Regions from separate parts of the Arthrobacter sp. LjRoot14 genome, predicted to be linked through region 3. Evidence: riboswitches for the same ligand, from Rfam matches in the RefSeq annotation. Region 3 holds a riboswitch; each other region holds the start of a gene.
What was found. Region 3 has a riboswitch for cyclic di-AMP ahead of ACSQ12_RS04210 (M23 family metallopeptidase). Riboswitches for the same ligand answer to the same signal wherever they lie in the genome.
Positions count from the first base shown of each region.

Region 1: linked by a shared signal. The riboswitch ahead of ACSQ12_RS03505 (hypothetical protein) and the one ahead of ACSQ12_RS04210 (M23 family metallopeptidase) in region 3 are both predicted to bind cyclic di-AMP.
Region 2: linked by a shared signal. The riboswitch ahead of ACSQ12_RS12155 (NlpC/P60 family protein) and the one ahead of ACSQ12_RS04210 (M23 family metallopeptidase) in region 3 are both predicted to bind cyclic di-AMP.

Region 1 covers NZ_CAXURL020000001.1:730,776-736,541, forward strand. Annotated here, with positions in the region: gene ACSQ12_RS03495 (dolichyl-phosphate beta-glucosyltransferase) at 1-165, opposite strand, end outside; gene ACSQ12_RS03500 (hypothetical protein) at 305-775, opposite strand; gene ACSQ12_RS03505 (hypothetical protein) at 1,010-1,786, opposite strand; cyclic di-AMP (ydaO/yuaA leader) riboswitch at 1,786-1,960, opposite strand; gene ACSQ12_RS03510 (HAMP domain-containing sensor histidine kinase) at 2,110-3,642, opposite strand; gene ACSQ12_RS03515 (response regulator transcription factor) at 3,646-4,386, opposite strand; gene ACSQ12_RS03520 (hypothetical protein) at 4,633-5,499, shown strand.
Region 2 covers NZ_CAXURL020000001.1:2,714,129-2,719,894, forward strand. Annotated here, with positions in the region: gene ACSQ12_RS12140 (cupin domain-containing protein) at 1-46, shown strand, start outside; gene ACSQ12_RS12145 (DUF1918 domain-containing protein) at 125-316, opposite strand; gene ACSQ12_RS12150 (hypothetical protein) at 507-1,094, shown strand; gene ACSQ12_RS12155 (NlpC/P60 family protein) at 1,210-1,974, opposite strand; cyclic di-AMP (ydaO/yuaA leader) riboswitch at 1,978-2,172, opposite strand; gene ACSQ12_RS12160 (polysaccharide deacetylase family protein) at 2,402-3,910, shown strand; gene ACSQ12_RS12165 (hypothetical protein) at 3,937-4,191, shown strand; gene ACSQ12_RS12170 (DNA alkylation repair protein) at 4,158-4,676, opposite strand; gene ACSQ12_RS12175 (ribonuclease Z) at 4,775-5,707, shown strand; gene ACSQ12_RS12180 (CPBP family intramembrane glutamic endopeptidase) at 5,701-5,766, opposite strand, start outside.
Region 3 covers NZ_CAXURL020000001.1:889,138-894,903, reverse strand. Annotated here, with positions in the region: gene ACSQ12_RS04225 (HNH endonuclease) at 1-376, opposite strand, end outside; gene ACSQ12_RS04220 (NlpC/P60 family protein) at 602-1,366, opposite strand; gene ACSQ12_RS04215 (C40 family peptidase) at 1,506-2,090, opposite strand; cyclic di-AMP (ydaO/yuaA leader) riboswitch at 2,251-2,428, opposite strand; gene ACSQ12_RS04210 (M23 family metallopeptidase) at 2,558-3,379, opposite strand; cyclic di-AMP (ydaO/yuaA leader) riboswitch at 3,383-3,596, opposite strand; gene ACSQ12_RS04205 (metal-dependent transcriptional regulator) at 3,737-4,432, opposite strand; gene serC (phosphoserine transaminase) at 4,813-5,766, shown strand, end outside.

The DNA of each region.
Region 1 (5,766 bases), 160 kb from region 3:
CGGCGCAGCGGCTCCTGTGGTGCCGGTCATGTGCGTATCAACGGGCGCCCGACGGACGCGACCCTGCCGGGGGAACGTCGGGGCGGGAGGACCCGGCCGGGCGTCGACGGCGGCCCGCGGTTGCGGGTGCAGCAGGGTTCCCGTGGCCAGGTCTGTGGGCGTCATGGTTCAACTATGGCGCCGCAGCATATGAAGGATTTAGGCCAAAGCTGTGCAGCTGCTGTGGGCTCTGTCAGGACCGGAACAGGAACGGAAGCGGCAGCGGTGCTCCCGCCGTCATTGGTGGGAGCACCGCCGCCGCGGTTTATGAGTCAGGGGCGAGCAGCGAACAGATGTTCGTGGCAGTGCCGGATCCTGAGAATCTCCGCAATTCGTTGCCTTTGGAATCCACAGAGAAGTTGACATTACCCCGTGTGAGGAATAGTCCGTCAGGAGACGGGAGCTGAAGGAGGTTATTGCCCGTAGCCTTCACCTCGACCACGTTCTCGCTCGGGAACGAAAAGAATAGGACGCCCGTGATGACGTAACTGGCGGTCTTTCCGTCTGGCCCCGTCAGCGTTATCTTCAGCCCCGGGGAAGTGCTGATGATGTCCCCGGAGGGAGTCGTGATGTTCTTGGCCTTGCCGGTGACTTCACCGGTGACAGGAAATCCACAGCTCGTGAAGGTGGCGGGTCCGTCCACGGTGATCGGCGGGCCCGAAGGGGCGGCGGAGGCCGGGGCGGCGGCCGCGAAGATTGAGGCCAGGACGGCCGTCGAAACTAACCATTTTTTCATTGTTGTGCTCCCTGCATCTTGATGACGGCGCTGGGCCGGCAGCCGCTGGGAAGACGATTGAAAGCGGCGGCGACCCAGAGTCACTCCTCGACCTTGTGAAAACCTTGTGGCCCCGTAACGGAGAGAAGGTCCCGTCCAAGAAGAAGCAACACGCCAACACGGCCGGAGGCCCCGAATCCAAACATGGATTCGGGGCCTCCGGTGTTGCGAACCACGATGGCTGCGGGTGCCGGTTTAGTACCAGTTGTTGGCGTAGTGGAAGTCCAGGGCGCCGCAAGGGGAGCCGTACCGTTCCTTCACGTAATTCAGGCCCCAGTTGATCTGGGTGCGGAAGTTGGTCAGATAGTCGGACCCGGCGCTGGCCATCTTTTCCGCCGGCAGCGACTGGACAATGCCGTACGCGCCACTGCTGGCGTTCGTGGCAGTGGTCTTCCAATCCGATTCCTTGGTCCAGAGCGTGGTGAGGCACTGCATCTGGTCAGCCGCCCAGCCGTACGTTCCGAGCTGCGAGGCGGCATACGCCTGGGCAGCTGCGGGATCGTCAACAGCTACGGGCGGCGCCGGGGCAGGAGCCGGTTCGGGGGCCGCAGCGGGTGCGGGAGCGGCGGCGGCTGCAGGCGCTTCCGGTGCCTTCTCCTCCGACGGCTTCTCCCCGGACGACTGCGCGTTCACGCTGACAGAGGACGGAGCGGGCATGGCGGAAACGAGGATTTTTTCGAACGCGAGCTTCGATTCGGCGTCGGCAGTGGTTGCGGCACTCCCAGCGCCCGTTGCCGATGTTGCCGGGGCGGCGGGTTCGGAAGCCTGGCCGGCGGCGCCGACGCCAATCAGCACCGCGCAGGCGGTGGTTACTACTGCGGCCCGGCGGCCGGAGCCCTGCAGACTGGCCGCGAACCGGGACAGCGGGGACGTCTTGGCGGCTGGTTCGGCGCGGTGGCGTGAGCGGTGCGCAGGCGCTGCGGACGTGCGGGAAGCGGGCTCAGGACGTACTTCTGGCGTGGATTTAGTCATGGTTGCCTCTCGATGCCGGCGGAGTTAGCTGTCGGGTTCGGATGAGGTCATCCGGCCGCACGGAACTTCACGTGTCGGCTTCACCCCAAGGGCGGCAATGCAGAATGCCCGGAGACCTGGGTCCCCCGCCTCTGCCTGATCATGAGGAAATCCGGGTAGCGGCAGAGTTTGGCGTCCATCCGGATATGCGGCCGGAACGGTGGCCGCACTCCAAAAACGGTACAGGAGTCTCGCGCTTAAGTCACATTTCGGTAACGAGGATCACGACGGCGGCGCGTTGGCTTGCGTAACCGCCCGCACCGCACGCCGGGCTTACGGAGCAGCTACGCTTCCGGTGATTCTCCCGGGAGGCGCAGCGCAAACTCTGTGCGCCCCGGGCGGGAAGTGACCTCCACGGTTCCACCGTGCGCCTCCACAATCGACTGCACGATCGACAGCCCCAGCCCGCTCGTGCCCTCGGCAGCCGCAGCGCCCGCGCCGCCGGAAACCGACGCGGAACCTGCAGGACTGGTTCGCGCGGCATCCGCCCGGGCAAAGCGGGCGAAAACCCGGTCCACAAATTCCGGCGGGATCCCGGCACCGTTGTCCGTTACGGTCACCACAGCGCTGCCGTCGGCCGACCGCATCACTCCGGTGACCACGGTGGTGCCCGGTTCCGTGTGCTTGCGGGCATTGGAGAGCAGGTTGGCCATCACCTGGTGCAGCTGCTTGGCATCCCCGCGGACCACCACGGGCTCTTCCGGGAGCTCCAGCTGCCAGGCGCGGTCCGGTGCCATGACCTTCTCGTCGCTGACGGTTTCCACCGCAAGCTGCGTCAGGTCCACATCGCTGATCTTGAGCGGCTGGCCTTCGTCCAACCGGGCCAACAGCAGGAGGTCCTCCACCAGGGTGGTCATCCGTTCGGACTGGCTCTGCACCCTGGCCAGGGACTTCTGGCCGTCCGGGGTGAAGTCCTCGGTCATCCGCATGAGTTCCGTGTAGCCGCGGATAGCGGTGAGCGGCGTGCGCAGCTCGTGCGAGGCATCGGCCACGAACTGGCGCACTTTGGTTTCGCTCTGCTGCCGGGCCTCAAGCGCCTTGGAGACGTTATCCAGCATGAGGTTGAGGGCGTGCCCCACACTGCCCACTTCGGTTCCGGGATGCGCGTTCGACGGCGGCACGCGGACTGCGAGGGCCACCTCGCCGGCGTCGAGCGGCAGTTTCGAAACCTGCGTGGCGACCTCGGACAGTTGCTCGAGGGGTTTCATGGTGCGTCGGATCAGCACCGTTCCGGCAAGGCCGATCAGGACCAGGCCGCCCATCGACACGATCACCATCGTCCATACCAAAGAGTTGAGCGTGTTCTGTTTCTCGTTGAGGGGGAGCCCGGTGACAATCACGTCCCCGTATGGCGCCTCCACCGCTACCAGGCGGTAGGAGCCGGTGGACAGTGCCCGATCGACGGGCGTTCCGTCGTGCTGGAGTGCCAAAAGAACCTGGTTGTCCTCGGGGGAGAGGGACGCCACGGTGGCGTCTTTGGCGAGGAACCCGGCGCTGCTGACATTCCCGTTATCTATGCGCGCGATGAGCGTGCCGACACCTTGGCCCGGGCCGTCGAACCCGTCCTGCCTGCCGGACGGGTTGCTGGGGCGTGGCCGTCCCGCCTCGTTCGATAGCCGTGAGGCCTGCCCCAAGCGTTCATCAAGCTGCCTGGTCAGGAAGGAATCCATGGAGGCATAGCTGAACAGGCCGATCGCGCCGCAGATGGCCACAAGGAGTGCCATGGCCACGAGTACCAGCCGGGTGCGCAGGTGCCAGGTCGACGGATCAAGCCAGCGTCGGCGGTCTTTGCGGGTTTCGCCGGAGAGTGTGGGCACCGCTCAATCCGCCGGTTTGATGACGTATCCCGCGCCGCGGACGGTGTGGATCATGGGCGGGTGGATGGCATCCACCTTCTTGCGCAGGTAGGAGATGTAGAGTTCCACGATGTTTGCCTGGCCGCCGAAGTCGTAATCCCACACGCGGTCCAGGATCTGTGCCTTGCTGACCACCCGTTTGGGGTTTTCCATGAGGTAGCGCAGGAGTTCGAACTGGGTGGCGGTCAGCTGCAGTTCCTTCCCGGCCCGGGTCACTTCGCGCGTGTCAATGTTGAGGACGAGGTCGCCGACCACCAGTTCGGCGGTGTCCATGGCGGCCACTCCGGATCGCTGGACCAGCCGGTGCAGGCGGAGGAGCACTTCTTCCATGCTGAAGGGCTTGGTGACGTAATCGTCCCCGCCGGCCGCCAGGCCGAGGATGCGGTCCTGGACCGCGTCCTTGGCCGTCAGGAAGAGCGCGGGCACTTCCGGCGCGAAGGCGCGGATCCTGGTGAGCAGCTCGACGCCGTCGAACCCGGGAAGCATCACGTCCAGCACCAGCACGTCCGGGCGGAACTCCTTGGCGAGTTTTACGGCTTCCGGGCCGTCTCCGGCGACGGCAACGGACCAGCCTGCCATCCGCAGGCCCATGCTCATGAGCTCGGAGAGGCTGGGTTCGTCGTCAACCACCAGGGCACGGATGGGGGAGCCGTCCGGGTGGGTGAGCTGGGGAAGGTTGTTAGTCATGGAGTGCGAAGTGGCCATGGGACAACTCTCCGATCTGCGGTTTAGCCGGCCCTATGGGGATCCTGTGGGCCAGCTGTGAATCCCAGCCTAGCGAGCTGAACGCAACGCCGCGGCCCTCCGGGGCTGCCTGGAGAGGATCGGCTGCATTCCCGGGATGAAACCAGCTTCGGAAAGGTCACAGCTTGACCTCTTGCCCCGCACAGGCCCCGCACAGGAACGCTTCGGAGCCTGGGTGGACAAAGCCCTAGGCCCAAGGAGTACACCATGAACAACCACCACAACACGCCGGTTCCGGACAACGATTCCGACGGGACCCCGGAAGGCCGGCCGGTCCCTGCAGGCGGTCGAGTGAACATCCCTCTGAGCAGCCCCGCCAACGGCGGGCAGGCTGCCGGGTGGGGAGTGCCGCCGTCGGCCGCTGCTTCCGGTTCGCTGCCGGAGACGGGATGGGGATCATCCCGGCCGTCCGGTAGCTGGGGTACCCCGCCGCCTGGCGGCTTCCCGGGCGGGCCGGCCGGCCGTTCGAAGCCGTGGACTGTGAAGCGGGGGGTTGCCGCCGCCGGAGCGGCGGCTGTTCTCGCAGGCGGGGCCGGCGTGGGCATCTATGCGCTGACCTCCAGCTCTGCGGCGGCTGACGGCACGGCCGACGCAGGTGCAGGTGCAGGTGGACTGCAGGAAACATCGCCGGGCGGCCGCGGCGGCGCGCAGGGCGGTTTTGCCGACGGCGGGATGCCGCTCCAGGGCGGCCCCGGCAACTTCGCCCCGGATGGATTGGGCGGAATGGGCGCCGGAGTGTCCGCCGCAGTTCACGCCGAGTACGTGGCCCTCGAGGACGGCGCCTACGTGACCAGGGTGGAGCAGCAGGGAACGGTCACCGAGGTGAACTCGGGCTCCGTGACAGTCAAGAGCACGGACGGCTTCAGCCGCACCTATTCACTCGGTTCGGACGTGTCGGTGAGCAATCAGCAACGAAGGCGTCAACAGTCCGGCGCTACGGGCACCAGCCAGCTCACTGTGGCTGACATCGTGTCCGGGGCGATGGTACGGGTCGTTGCGGGAAAGGAGGGTGACAGCTTCCCGGCGGAGTCCGTCCAGCTGGTAGCAGCCACGCTCACCGGACAGTCCAACTGAGCCGGCCGGCGGGACAGCGGGCTGCGGGGGACGGAATTTTTCTGTGTAGCCCGGCCGGGGGCTGGACATGTGCAAAGCGCGTCCTCCGTATTTCAGCAATTCCAAGCTGACTGAATTTTCGCGCCGAAAATACGGGTTCCGGAGAAGAAAATTCGGCTATAGAGAGAATCCGATCGATCGTTCTGAAAAACACCTGTTATATTATTGGCATTTCAGAATCGTGATTTGGACCACAATGCGGGATTTTGTCTCACGATGCGGACCATA
Region 2 (5,766 bases), 1.8 Mb from region 3:
CATCGAGTTCGTCAGCGCCGCAGTGTTCGCCAGGGCACCCGAATAGCAGACAGGCGGCGTCTGGCGCCCAGGCAGCGAACCAGCCCCCGGGTTCACAGCGGCTTCACAGTTCACAGCGGCTTCGCTACTGCGGGTGGATCCTGTCAATAACGAAATCCCCGCCGGGAATGACCGTGGTTTCATGGCCGTCGTCGAAACGCACCACGTAGGGCGGCGCTCCGTCAGCGCCATGGACCTCAATGATCTGGCCGTGCCGCTCCGCCGATCCGACCGTCTTGCCCCGGATAGTGATCCGGTCTCCCTGGGTTGCCTTCATGGCAATCACCTCCAAAGACCAGAGTACGAGTGTCGGGGCATGGATAACAGGGCCGTTCCGCACTGGCAGGCCGGGGTATCGGCCGGGCTTCCATGCGGCACCACCCGGGATCTGGCGCTGGTGGCCGCCTGGCAGGAGTATTGGGATACAACGGATCGTGACCTTGGCACCGGACCGAGGGGGAACGCCTATGGCGGAGGAGAAACCCACCAGCTGGTGGGCTACGCTGCCCGGTCTGCTGACCGCCACTGCAGCGGTGATCACCGCTGTGACGGGGCTGCTGCTTGGCCTGGGGCAGCTTGGGGTGTTCGACGCCGGCAAGCCCGCCACTTCAACGGCGGGCTCCTCCGCCACCGGCGCCTCCGCACAGCCGGACGGCGCTGTCCCGCCGTCGGGTTCCGGGTCCGGCGGCGGTAACAGCCCGGAGTGGGCGGTAGCACTGCCGGCCGAGCGCCGCTACAGGGCTGCCGACGTCGAATATGAAATTCTTGGTGCCCGTGCGCGCCCTGACGTGTACGGCAAGATCGCGTTGACGTTCACGCTCAGATGCACCAACCACGGCAGGTATGACATCAACTTCTGGGACTCAGCGTTCAGGCTCGGCGCCGGCGGAGTCAGCCACTCCCCCGATTCCGGCCTGAACGAGCTGGTGGCTGGCGATTCAAGCAAAACGGGCGATGTCCGCTTCACTATCCCGGCGGACACCCGCGATGCCGTCCTGCGCATCAAGTTCGCACAGGGCGAGAGCACGGTTCCGGTCGCGATCTCCCCGCCCTGAAACCCCGGGCAGATGTCTGGCGACAGGGAAGGCCGGTGACCGGCTGCCCCCAAGGCAGCTGATCACCGGCCTGTCATCCGGTTTCCCGGCCCCTCGGGGAGAACGGGACCAGCAGCTAGGCTCCGGCGCGGACGAAGGTCACGCCGCCGGTGGCCGTCAGCCAGGACAGCGGGTGCGTGACGGTGGCGTTGACACCGTTCATGCCGCCGCTGATCACCTGTCCGTCGCCGATGTAGATGCCCACGTGGCCGGACTGGACCACCATGTCGCCGGGCTGGGGTTCCCCCACCACTGAGCCGTAGTTCATGAACTGCATGGGTCCCAGGTCGCCGACGGGAATGCCGGCGGAGCCAAGTGCCTTTTCCACCATGGCGGTGCAGTCCTGGGTGATGCCGAGTTGCGCGTAGGCGGCAGAAACCATGGCGGCGTTGACACCGCCGGCCGCCGGGGCAGGAGCCGGAGCCGGCGCAGCTGCCTGGACCTGGACGGAAACGGCAGGAGCCGCCGGCGCGGCAACCGGTGCCGGCGCTGCAGCAGGGGCCACCGCTTCTGCCGGGGCGGGCTCTTCAACCGGCACTTCCACTGGAGCGGGGGTGGTGCTGACGTCCGGCCGCTCGAAGCTGATCCTGACGTGGGAGTCCGCGCTGAGCGGGGCACCCACCTGGGCCTTGGCGTCGAGGCCGGATGCCGGTGCCGAATCGCGTTCCGCGGGAGCCTCGGCGGCCTGCGCAGCCATCCCGCTGGACAGGACCAGGCCAGAAGCCGCCGCAATCGCCGCGGCCTGGCGGCCAACCTTGCTTCTGCCGCGGGCCGTTGTGACGCCGGAGCGTCCTGCGGGCGCTGTTGACGGATGGTGAGCGGGCAGTTTGCGTGAAGACATGAAGTAACCTCTCCCGATGCCTGCGAGGTTAGCTGTCGGATTCGGATGGGAGACACCCGGCCGCAGTTGCCGTCCGCTCAGCAGACGGCTTGCGGCTTCACCCCGAAGACCTGCACAACAATCCTGCAGGCCAAAAGTGGTTTCCCCGTCCCTGCCGGATGGTTTCGATCGGATCCCGGGCCGCGGCAGGGTTAGGCAATCCGCCCGGGAGTGCCCGTATCGGAGATAACCGGCACTGTCCCACCGTACGCGCGCCCCTCGGCCGATGTCACATTCGGATAACGCACTGCCGAACCAAGCGCGGAATGCAGGTAGCTGCGGTGTACTCGGGTACTGCGTTAATCAAAGTCGAGTGTTTTGCCTTGACGCCACGAGGCGTAGTCTACGTGCATGTTCTTGCGGGGGGACTCACACGCTTGGAGGCATCATGCGTTGGTCCAATCAGCCTGTCCGCAAGCCCGCGCGTCACGTGGCGGATCCCCCTGAACCTTTGGCCGGAGGCCCGCACGGCAGGCGCTGGGTTGCAATCCTGGGTGCGCTGCTGCTTGCTGTCAGCACAGTGGCGGGCGTGGCCGGCACTTCGAAGGCCGCGGGGCCGACCATCGTCAGCCTGACGTTCGACGACGGACTCGGCAGCCAGTTGGCCGCAGCGCAGGAGCTGAAAGCCCACGGGCTGGTGGGAACTTTCTTCATCACCACGTCCTTTGTGGGCCAGTCCGGGTTCCTCACCCAGGCAAACCTGAACACTCTCGTGGCCGACGGCAACGAGATCGGCGGCCACAGCGTGACCCACCCGGACATGACAACGCTCAGCGCAGCGGCCGCCAGTGCGGAGGCCTGCAACAGCAAGTCCACCCTCGAAGGCTGGGGCTTCACCGTCCGGAACTTCGCCTACCCCTTCGCGGCGGTGAACCAGACAGCCCAGAACGCAGTCAGCGGCTGCGGGTACAGCAGTTCCCGGGGCCTCGGCGACATCCGCTCTCCCGCCAGCTGCGCCGACTGCCCTGTCGCCGAAACGCTCCCGCCGCAGGAACCCATGGTCACCAAGGCTCCGGACCAGGTGGCCGCCACATGGACCCTGGCGGACCTGCAGGCGACGGTCACGAACGCCGAGACAACCGGCGGCTGGCTGCAGCTGACGTTCCACGAAATTGCGAACGGAACTGATCCGTCACTGTCCATCAGCCCCGCGCTGTTCAAAGAGTTCGTCACGTGGCTGGCCGCGCGGACAGCAAACGGTACGACGTCGGTCCGCACAGTGGCGCAGGCATTGGGCCAGTCCCCCGTAACGTCACCGCCCCCCTCACCGTCGCCTTCACCTTCACCATCGCCGTCCCCGTCGCCGTCGCCGTCGGGCTCGTTTACGGACGTTCCCGCGAACTCGCAGTTCTACACCGAAATCAGCTGGCTCGCCTCGCAAGGGATTTCCACCGGCTGGGTTGAAGCCAACGGCACCAGCACGTATCGTCCGGCGCTCGCCGTCAACCGCGACGCCATGGCCGCCTTTATGTACCGGCTCGCCGGGAGTCCGGCCTACACACCGCCCAGCACCTCCCCGTTCATCGATGTGACACCGCAGACGCAGTTCTACAAGGAAATCGCCTGGCTCGCGTCGAAGGGCATTTCCACCGGCTGGGACGAAGGAAACGGCGCCAAATCGTACCGGCCGCTGCAGGCCGTGAACCGCGATGCGATGGCAGCCTTCATGTACCGCTTTGCCGGCAGCCCTGCCTACAACGCACCGGGCGGCTCCCCCTTCACTGACGTGGTCCCGCAGACGCAGTTCTACAAGGAAATCAACTGGCTCGCGTCGATGAACATCTCCACCGGCTGGGACGAAGGGAACGGCACCAGGACCTTCCGTCCCGTCCAGCCCGTGCACAGGGATGCCATGGCAGCCTTCATGTACCGCTACAACAACGCCTTCCCTGCGTAAGTGCCCGCATGAAGCGGAATACGTAGGTGAAAAACTATTGCGTGGCCATCTGCCAGCTGAGCGATCAGCCGCCGGAGGATTTCGACGTCAACACGGAGCTCTTGATCCTCGAGGGCAAGGAACTGCATGTGGCGACGTGGGACGCCGAGCCGCGGGACGGTGGCTTCGACGTCCTGGTCCTCAACGACCGCGTCAGCGCCCTGGGGTTCATGGTGGTTACTGACTGGGAGTTCCTGGAGGGCAGGGCCTACGCGGTGGTGGAGCGTCGGGCCGGCGGCTGAGCGGCGTCCGCAAGCGACAGCGCGGCCGCGCGCCTCAGCCACGGATCAGGATCCCGCGCCCAGCGCTCCAGCACAGCATGTGCCCGCGTCCCCGCCTGTCCTTCCAGCGCCGCCACCAAGGGACGGACGACGTCGACGGCGAGCGGGTCCACCAGCTCACCCAGCTGCGCCTCCCGCACAAAGCCCTCGATCCGGGTGAGGTCGGAGTTGTTGAGCAAGGCCACCCTGGACTGCAGCAGGACAACCGCCGCCAGGCGGCGCTCGAAGACGGGCACGGACCACAGCTCGGTGCTGAGGGCAGTGACGTCATCGTGGACGAGGTCACGGTGGCGGCGCAGCATGTCACGGATGGTCCCCCGCACCGCGCCGACGGATGCACCGTAGAACTGAAGCCGGTCGCCCAGCCTGGCCTGCGCCTCTTCTGCCCTGAGCCAGGAACTCTCCCGCTGCAGCGAGGCATCCACGAAGTCACAGGCATCGGTCACCCGACTATTCTGTCCTAATATCGTGTGTCGCACATGGGCGCCGGCGCCCGCGTGCGGCCCGCGAGCGCGTTCCGCGGCAACGTGAGAAACTCAGTCCCATGCGTGAACTGGTCGTCCTCGGAACCGCCTCGCAGGTTCCCACCCGGACCCGAAACCACAACGGCTACCTGCTTCGATGGGACGGCCAAGGGCTGCTCTTCGATCCCGGCGAAGGCACCCAGCGGCAGATGATCCACGCCGGCGTTTCAGCCAGCCAGATCACGCGGATCTGCCTCACGCATGTTCACGGGGACCACTGCTACGGGCTTCCGGGCGTGCTCTCGAGAATGGTCCTCGACGGCGTGCAGCACCCGGTGGACCTGCATTTTCCAGCCGCCGGCGGAGACGTGGTCCGCGCCCTCGCCTCCATCGCCTCCCCCGGCCTGGACCTGCGGCTGCATCCGCACAACGGTCCGGGGCAGATCGCGCCCGGCCTGGAGGTGCGGCCCCTGCGGCATCGCATCGACACTTTCGGCTACCGGCTGGTCGAGCCCGAGGGGCGAACGCTCCTGCCCCATCAGCTCGCAGCGGCAGGCATCGCCGGGCCGGAGATCGCACAGCTACAGCGTGAAGGGACAGTGCGCGGCGTGCGTCTGGCGGACGTGAGCGTTCCTCGCCCCGGCCAGAGTTTTGCCTTCGTCATGGATACCGCGGAATGCGACGGCGCCGGGGAACTCGCCGACGGTGTGGACCTCCTCGTGACGGAGTCCACCTTCAGCGACGATGACGCCGCGCTTGCCGCCCGGTATCTTCACCTCACCGCCGGACAGGCCGGCGCGCTGGCGTCCACCGCCGGGGCCGGAATGCTCCTCCTCACGCATTTCTCGTCCCGCTATACCGACGTCAGTGAGCTGGCGGAGCAGGCCCGTGCCCGCGCGGGCCTGGCCGCCGTCGTCGCCGCACAGGATCTGGACAGAATTCCATTACCCAGGAGGCAGCGGGATTCCCGGCTTGCTGGCGAGGTTCCTGCCCCGGGGCTCCAGCATCAGTAGACGAAGATGTCGATCCAGGCGCGGTTGTGGGCATGCAGCAGGACCAGGAACAGCACAAA
Region 3 (5,766 bases):
CAGGTGTGTGGTCGCCCTTCACGTTATTGCATCGAAGGCAGGCGGCCACAAGGTTTTCCCAGGAGTCCGCACCACCCCTCGATTTCGGATGGACGTGGTCAATGGTGTGTGCTGCCTTACCGCAATAGGCGCAGCGGTGTGCGTCACGGCGCAAAACGCCCCGGCGGCTCACCGCGGTGGTTGTGTTGTACCGCGGCCGGATGTAACGGTTCAGGAGAATCACGGACGGACGGCCCAGGATCTCCTGCGGCCCGACGACAGGATCGTCGCCCTCGGCCACTACGCTAGCTTTTCCGGTCAGCACAAGAACCAGCGCCCGGCGGAAGGTTACAACCGCCAGCGGTTCATATCCAGCATTAAGAACGAGAGTGCGCATGCACATACCTCTTCACGGCCGCGCCCGTCAGGGGCTCGAGGGCCGGCTGCCCTCTGCTTGTCCGGGCGCTATGGATCGACAACACAAGAGTAAACACTCAAGTGGCCGATCACCGAATCGGGCCCTTACCATACACTCCGTGTCGGCAAAAATTCACCTGCCGGAAACGCAGAAGAACCCCCGCCCGGAGGCAGGGGTTCTTCCGGCAAACGTTAGCTGGAGGCTTTAGCCGCCAACGCGGATGAAGACCGGGCCGGAGCCGACGTTGACGCTGAACAGGGAAGTGGTTCCGCCGTTCCAGCCACCGTGCACGGCCTGGCCGTTGCCGACGTATACAGCGATGTGGGCCATGCCCATGCCGCCGTTCTCGTAGTAGGCGAGGTCGCCCGGCTGTGCCTCGGCTGCACTCACGGTACGGCCCAAGGAAAGGTAACCGGCCGGCCAGCCGTGGTAGTTGATGCCTACGGCCGCAAGCGCGTTGGTGGCAAGGGCGGTGCAGTCCTGGGCAACGCCGAGCTGGGCGTACGCCGCAGCTGCGATCGAAGCGCCGTTTCCGCTGGCAGCGGCGGGGGCCGCAGGGGCAGCCGGAGCCGCCGGGGCGGACACAGTCTCTGCAACGGCAGCCGGAGCGGCCGCGGGAGCAGCTTCCTGAACCTCAACAACCGGCTTGGGAGCCTCAACGACCGGAGCCGGGGAGGTGGAAACAGCCGGCTTCTCGAAGGAGATGGCGATGCTGGATGCAGCCGAGATGTTGGCCGGAGCGGAAGACTGGACTTCCAGGGTGGAAGCAGAGGTTGCTTCGCGCTGAACATTGGTGTCGGCAGCGTTGGCTGCGATACCGCTCGTCAGGACCAGACCGGAGGCAGCAGCGATAACCGCAGCCTGACGGCCCATGCCACCGGCGTTGTCGCCGACGGCCTTGGCAATGACAGCAAGCGAGTTGGTCTTTGTAACCTCGGCGCGATGCCGTGCGATGGCACGAGTAGTCATTAGTTCTCTCTTTCGTTTTCCTCAGACTGCATGGCAGGCCGCGGTTTTTGGACGCTCCGGCATCTTGGGGGTAAGCCGGAACGGCCCGAACAGGGTTTTTAGCGAAGAACGCGCGCTTCAGCGATGGGAAGCGCGTGTGTTAGCGAAGCGTGTAGAACGCAGAGGTGCCCGTGGCGGACACAGCGTGCAGGAGAGTGCCCTGCGAGGGGTTGAGCGCGCTGATCATCATGCCGTTGCCGACGTAGATGCCAACGTGGGCGCCGCCGTTTTGCATGACAAGATCGCCCGGCGCCGGGGTGGCGGTAGGCGTCATGGCTGTCCATGCGTTGGTGCGGGGGATGCTGATGCCGGCCTGTGCGTATACCCACTGCGTGAAGCCTGAGCAGTCCCAACCGCTGGGAGTGGTACCGCCCCAGACGTATGGGCTGCCGATACCGGTGTAAGCGATGGCAGCGAGGCCCGATGCTGCTGCGGAAGATGCGGCGTCAGCAAGCTTGCTTGCCTTGGCCTCTCCGTCAGCCTCAGTGGAGGTCTCGCTGGCGTCCGTACCGGTGGACTGTGCCCGAACGGTTTCAACCTTGGGCGCTGCCTTCGTGGTCACTGCCGGACGCTCGAAGGAAACAGTCGCTGTCGGTTCTGCAGTTACGGTCAGCTGGGCCGACTGTGAGCCGGACTCCGTCGAAGCGGAAACGCCCAGGTTGGTATCGGCGGCATTTGCCGGCATCCCAACACTAAGGATCAGTCCGGAAGCAGCTGCGATAACAGCCGCCTGGCGACCTACGGTCCCGGCGTTGGCAGTAACAGCCCTGGACACGGAGTTCAACGGGTTCGTACGAACCGTTTGCGCGCGGTGGCGCGCAGAATTGTGACGTGTAGACACGAAGGTAGCCTCTCCCAATGCCTACGAGGTGAGCTGTCGGATTCGGATGGGAGTCACCCGGCCGCTCGGCTTCCTGGGAAGCGTTGCGACTTAACCCCAAGGTCTTCTTGCGAAGACCAAAATTGGTTCCCCCGCCTCTGCCAGACGATGTAATGCGAACGGACCTTGAGCGGTGGCAGAGTTAGGCAATCCACTCAAGAGCGCCAACTTCGGAAAACTTGGCGTGCTCTAAACGGTACAGGAATTCCGAACGAATGTCACATTCAGGTCACGGCATGTCACAGGAATGCGAGAGCGGGCGATCGTTTGGATCAGAGCCAGCCGAGCGGATCGACGACTTCGCCGTTGACCATCACTTCAAAGTGCAGGTGGCAGCCGGTGGAGGCACCGGTGGTCCCGCTGAGCGCCACCACGTCGCCGCGGTTGACCTTCTGGCCAACCTGGACACTGGACGACGAGAGGTGGTTGTACGTGGTTTCCAGGCCGTTGCCGTGGTCAATCACCACACGGTTGCCACCGCCGTAGGGGTGCCAGCCGGAGAAGGTTACGGTTCCGCTGGCGGCGGCGAATACGCTTGTGCCGCACTGGGCCGCGTAGTCCTGGCCACGGTGGAACTCGCCGGCTCCGCCCGTGATCGGGCTAACCCGGAAACCGAAAGGTGATGCGGTGACCATCTGTTCCAGCGGCGCACCCAGGCTGCCGGTGGATGCCGCGCGGGTGATGGTTCCGGCTGACTGCGCGCTCAGCAACTGCTTGAGCTTGCCGTCCGGATCCCCCTTGGTGGCTACGGCGGTCCGGTTGAAGTCGATCTTGGCGCTGGCGGCAGCGGAGACCTCCGGCTGCGCCGCGACTGATGCGGCGGCGGTGGATCCCGTGTCTGACGTGGCGACCATGGGGCCGGTTGACGGTACGGTCACGGTAAGGACCAGTCCGGTGGCGGCCAGCGCGATGCCCGCCTTCTGACCCACGCCGCTCGCCGAGGCGAAGTCCGTAACCTGGCTGAACAGGCCCCGGCGCCGGCGCGCATCACGGTGTGCGTCGCGCGGCCTGACCGTCATTACGGCTTCGGCCACGGGGTACTCCGAAGCGGGACCTGTCGCCCTGCGGCGGCCCCTGACGGTCTGCGTGGTCAAGAATTATCCTCTCTGGAAAGCCTGCGGAGTTAGCTGTCGGATTCGGGTCAGAGAGATCAAAGACCCGGTCCGCCAATGCAAGGCATCCGACACAGGGGTATCCCAAAGGAATCCTTCGTCGGAGGTGCTTTGCCGCTGACGGACTTCACCCCAAGGCCGTCTTTCAACGGCCGGTTGTGGTTCCCCCGCCTCTGCCAGGAGGTGATTCGTACCTTGATCCGCTGGCAGAGCTCGGCTTCGGATCAGGTAACGCTTTAGTATCGGCGCTAGTCCTCAACTATAGGTGATTAATCAGCACGGTAATAATTCCGTTATCTGCGTCTCAACGTGTTGTAGGTGGTCCTACGAGGTGCACGGTTAGCGGACCGTAACAAATACGTGGGCCGCAACTTCGGGCGGCAGTTCCAGGGCGCCTTCGATCTCGGGTACGCGCACCGAGATGTACTCCCCCACGCGCTCCAGGGCGACGGACGCCCCCGGCCGGATGCCGCCTTCATCGAGCTGGACCAGCAGCTCCGGCTCAACCTGGATGGGCTCGGCCAGGCGGCTCACGGTAATGCGGGAGTCGGCCCCGTATCCGGCCATGGCGTCAAGAAGGTTCACCACTCCGTCGGTGAACGCGGGAGTGGGCTGGCCACCAAGTGCCGCCAGGCCGGGAATGGGATTGCCGTAAGGGGAAACCGTGGGATGGTCCAGGAGCTCGAAGATGCGCCGCTCGACCCGCTCGCTCATGACGTGTTCCCAGCGGCAGGCTTCGTCATGGACATACGCCCAGTCGAGGCCGATGACGTCGGCGAGGAGCCGCTCCGCAAGGCGGTGCTTGCGCATAACCTCGGTAGCCCGTTTCCGGCCTGTTTCGGTGAGCTCAAGGTGCCGGTCGCCCGAAACAACCACCAGTCCGTCGCGCTCCATCCGGCCGATGGTCTGCGAAACAGTGGGGCCGGAGTGGCGCAGCCGTTCGGCAATCCGCGCACGGAGAGCAACGATGTTCTCTTCCTCAAGCTCCAAGATTGTCCGAAGATACATCTCCGTGGTGTCGATCAGATCCGTCATCCAGCTCAGCTCCTCGAGCACAGTCCTTGCGTCAGTCCCACCGTACCGCGCGGAGGCGTTTCCCGTTGGCCGCGGCGAAGTGGACCTGCATCCACCGATCAGCCTTGGGGAACGGCCTCACGGGATCAGCCCGGCCGGCATCGCGGCCCGCTATACGTCAGGGACCAGCTTAGCCTATTTTGAATTACTCCGGATAATTCGGCGCCGAGCTTCACAGGGACGTGACCGCCTGCGCCTCAGGTATGTCTCAGTGACTGGACTATGACGGATATCGTTCCGTTCCCCACCGGCGCGTCAGGCAGAATATAGGGGATTCCCCCGGCAGGAACCCGTGCACTGCCAGGCCTCCCCCACGTCCACGCCGAAAAATTGGAGCCATTGTGAGCGACACCAGCATCACTATCCCCGCCAACCTCCTGCCCAAGGACGGACGGTTCGGCGCCGGGCCTTCAAAGGTCCGCCCCGAGCAGATCGAGGCCCTGTCTGCCGCCTCCGCCACGCTTCTTGGCACCTCGCACCGCCAGGCTCCGGTCAAGAACCTCGTAGGGTCCGTCCGCAACGGCCTGAGCGAGTTCTTCCGCGCCCCGGACGGCTACGAAGTCATCCTCGGAGTGGGCGGCTCCACCGCGTTCTGGGATGTCGCGGCGTTCGGGCTGGTGGACAGCAAGGCCCAGCACCTCTCCTTTGGCGAGTTCGGTTCCAAGTTCGCCTCCGCCACCAACAAGGCTCCGTTCCTGGACGCATCCTCCATCATCAAGGCCGAGCCCGGTACCCGGCCCGTAGCGCAGGCGGAAGCCGGCATTGACGTGTACGCCTGGCCCCAGAATGAGACCTCCACGGGTGTCGCTGCCCCGGTCACGCGGGTTGCCGGGGCGGATGAAGGATCGCTGGTCCTGATCGATGCCACCTCCGCTGCCGGCGGGCTGGACGTCGATGTGTCGGAGGCTGACGTGTACTACTTTGCGCCGCAGAAGAACTTCGCGTCCGACGGCGGCCTGTGGCTGGGCCTCTTCTCCCCCGCCGCCCTTGAGCGTGCTGCGCGGATCAAGGCAAGCGGCCGGTGGATCCCCGATTTCCTGGACCTGCAGACTGCCATCGACAATTCCCGGCTCAACCAGACTTACAACACCCCGGCGCTGGCCACCCTGGTCACCCTGGACGCTCAGGTGCAGTGGCTGAACGCCAGCGGCGGGCTCGATTTCGCCGCGGCCCGTACCGCCGACTCGGCCGGACGCATCTACTCCTGGGCAGAGGCCTCCGAATACGCCACGCCGTTCGTTGCCAAGGCCGAAGACCGTTCAAACGTGATCGCCACGATCGACTTCGACGATTCG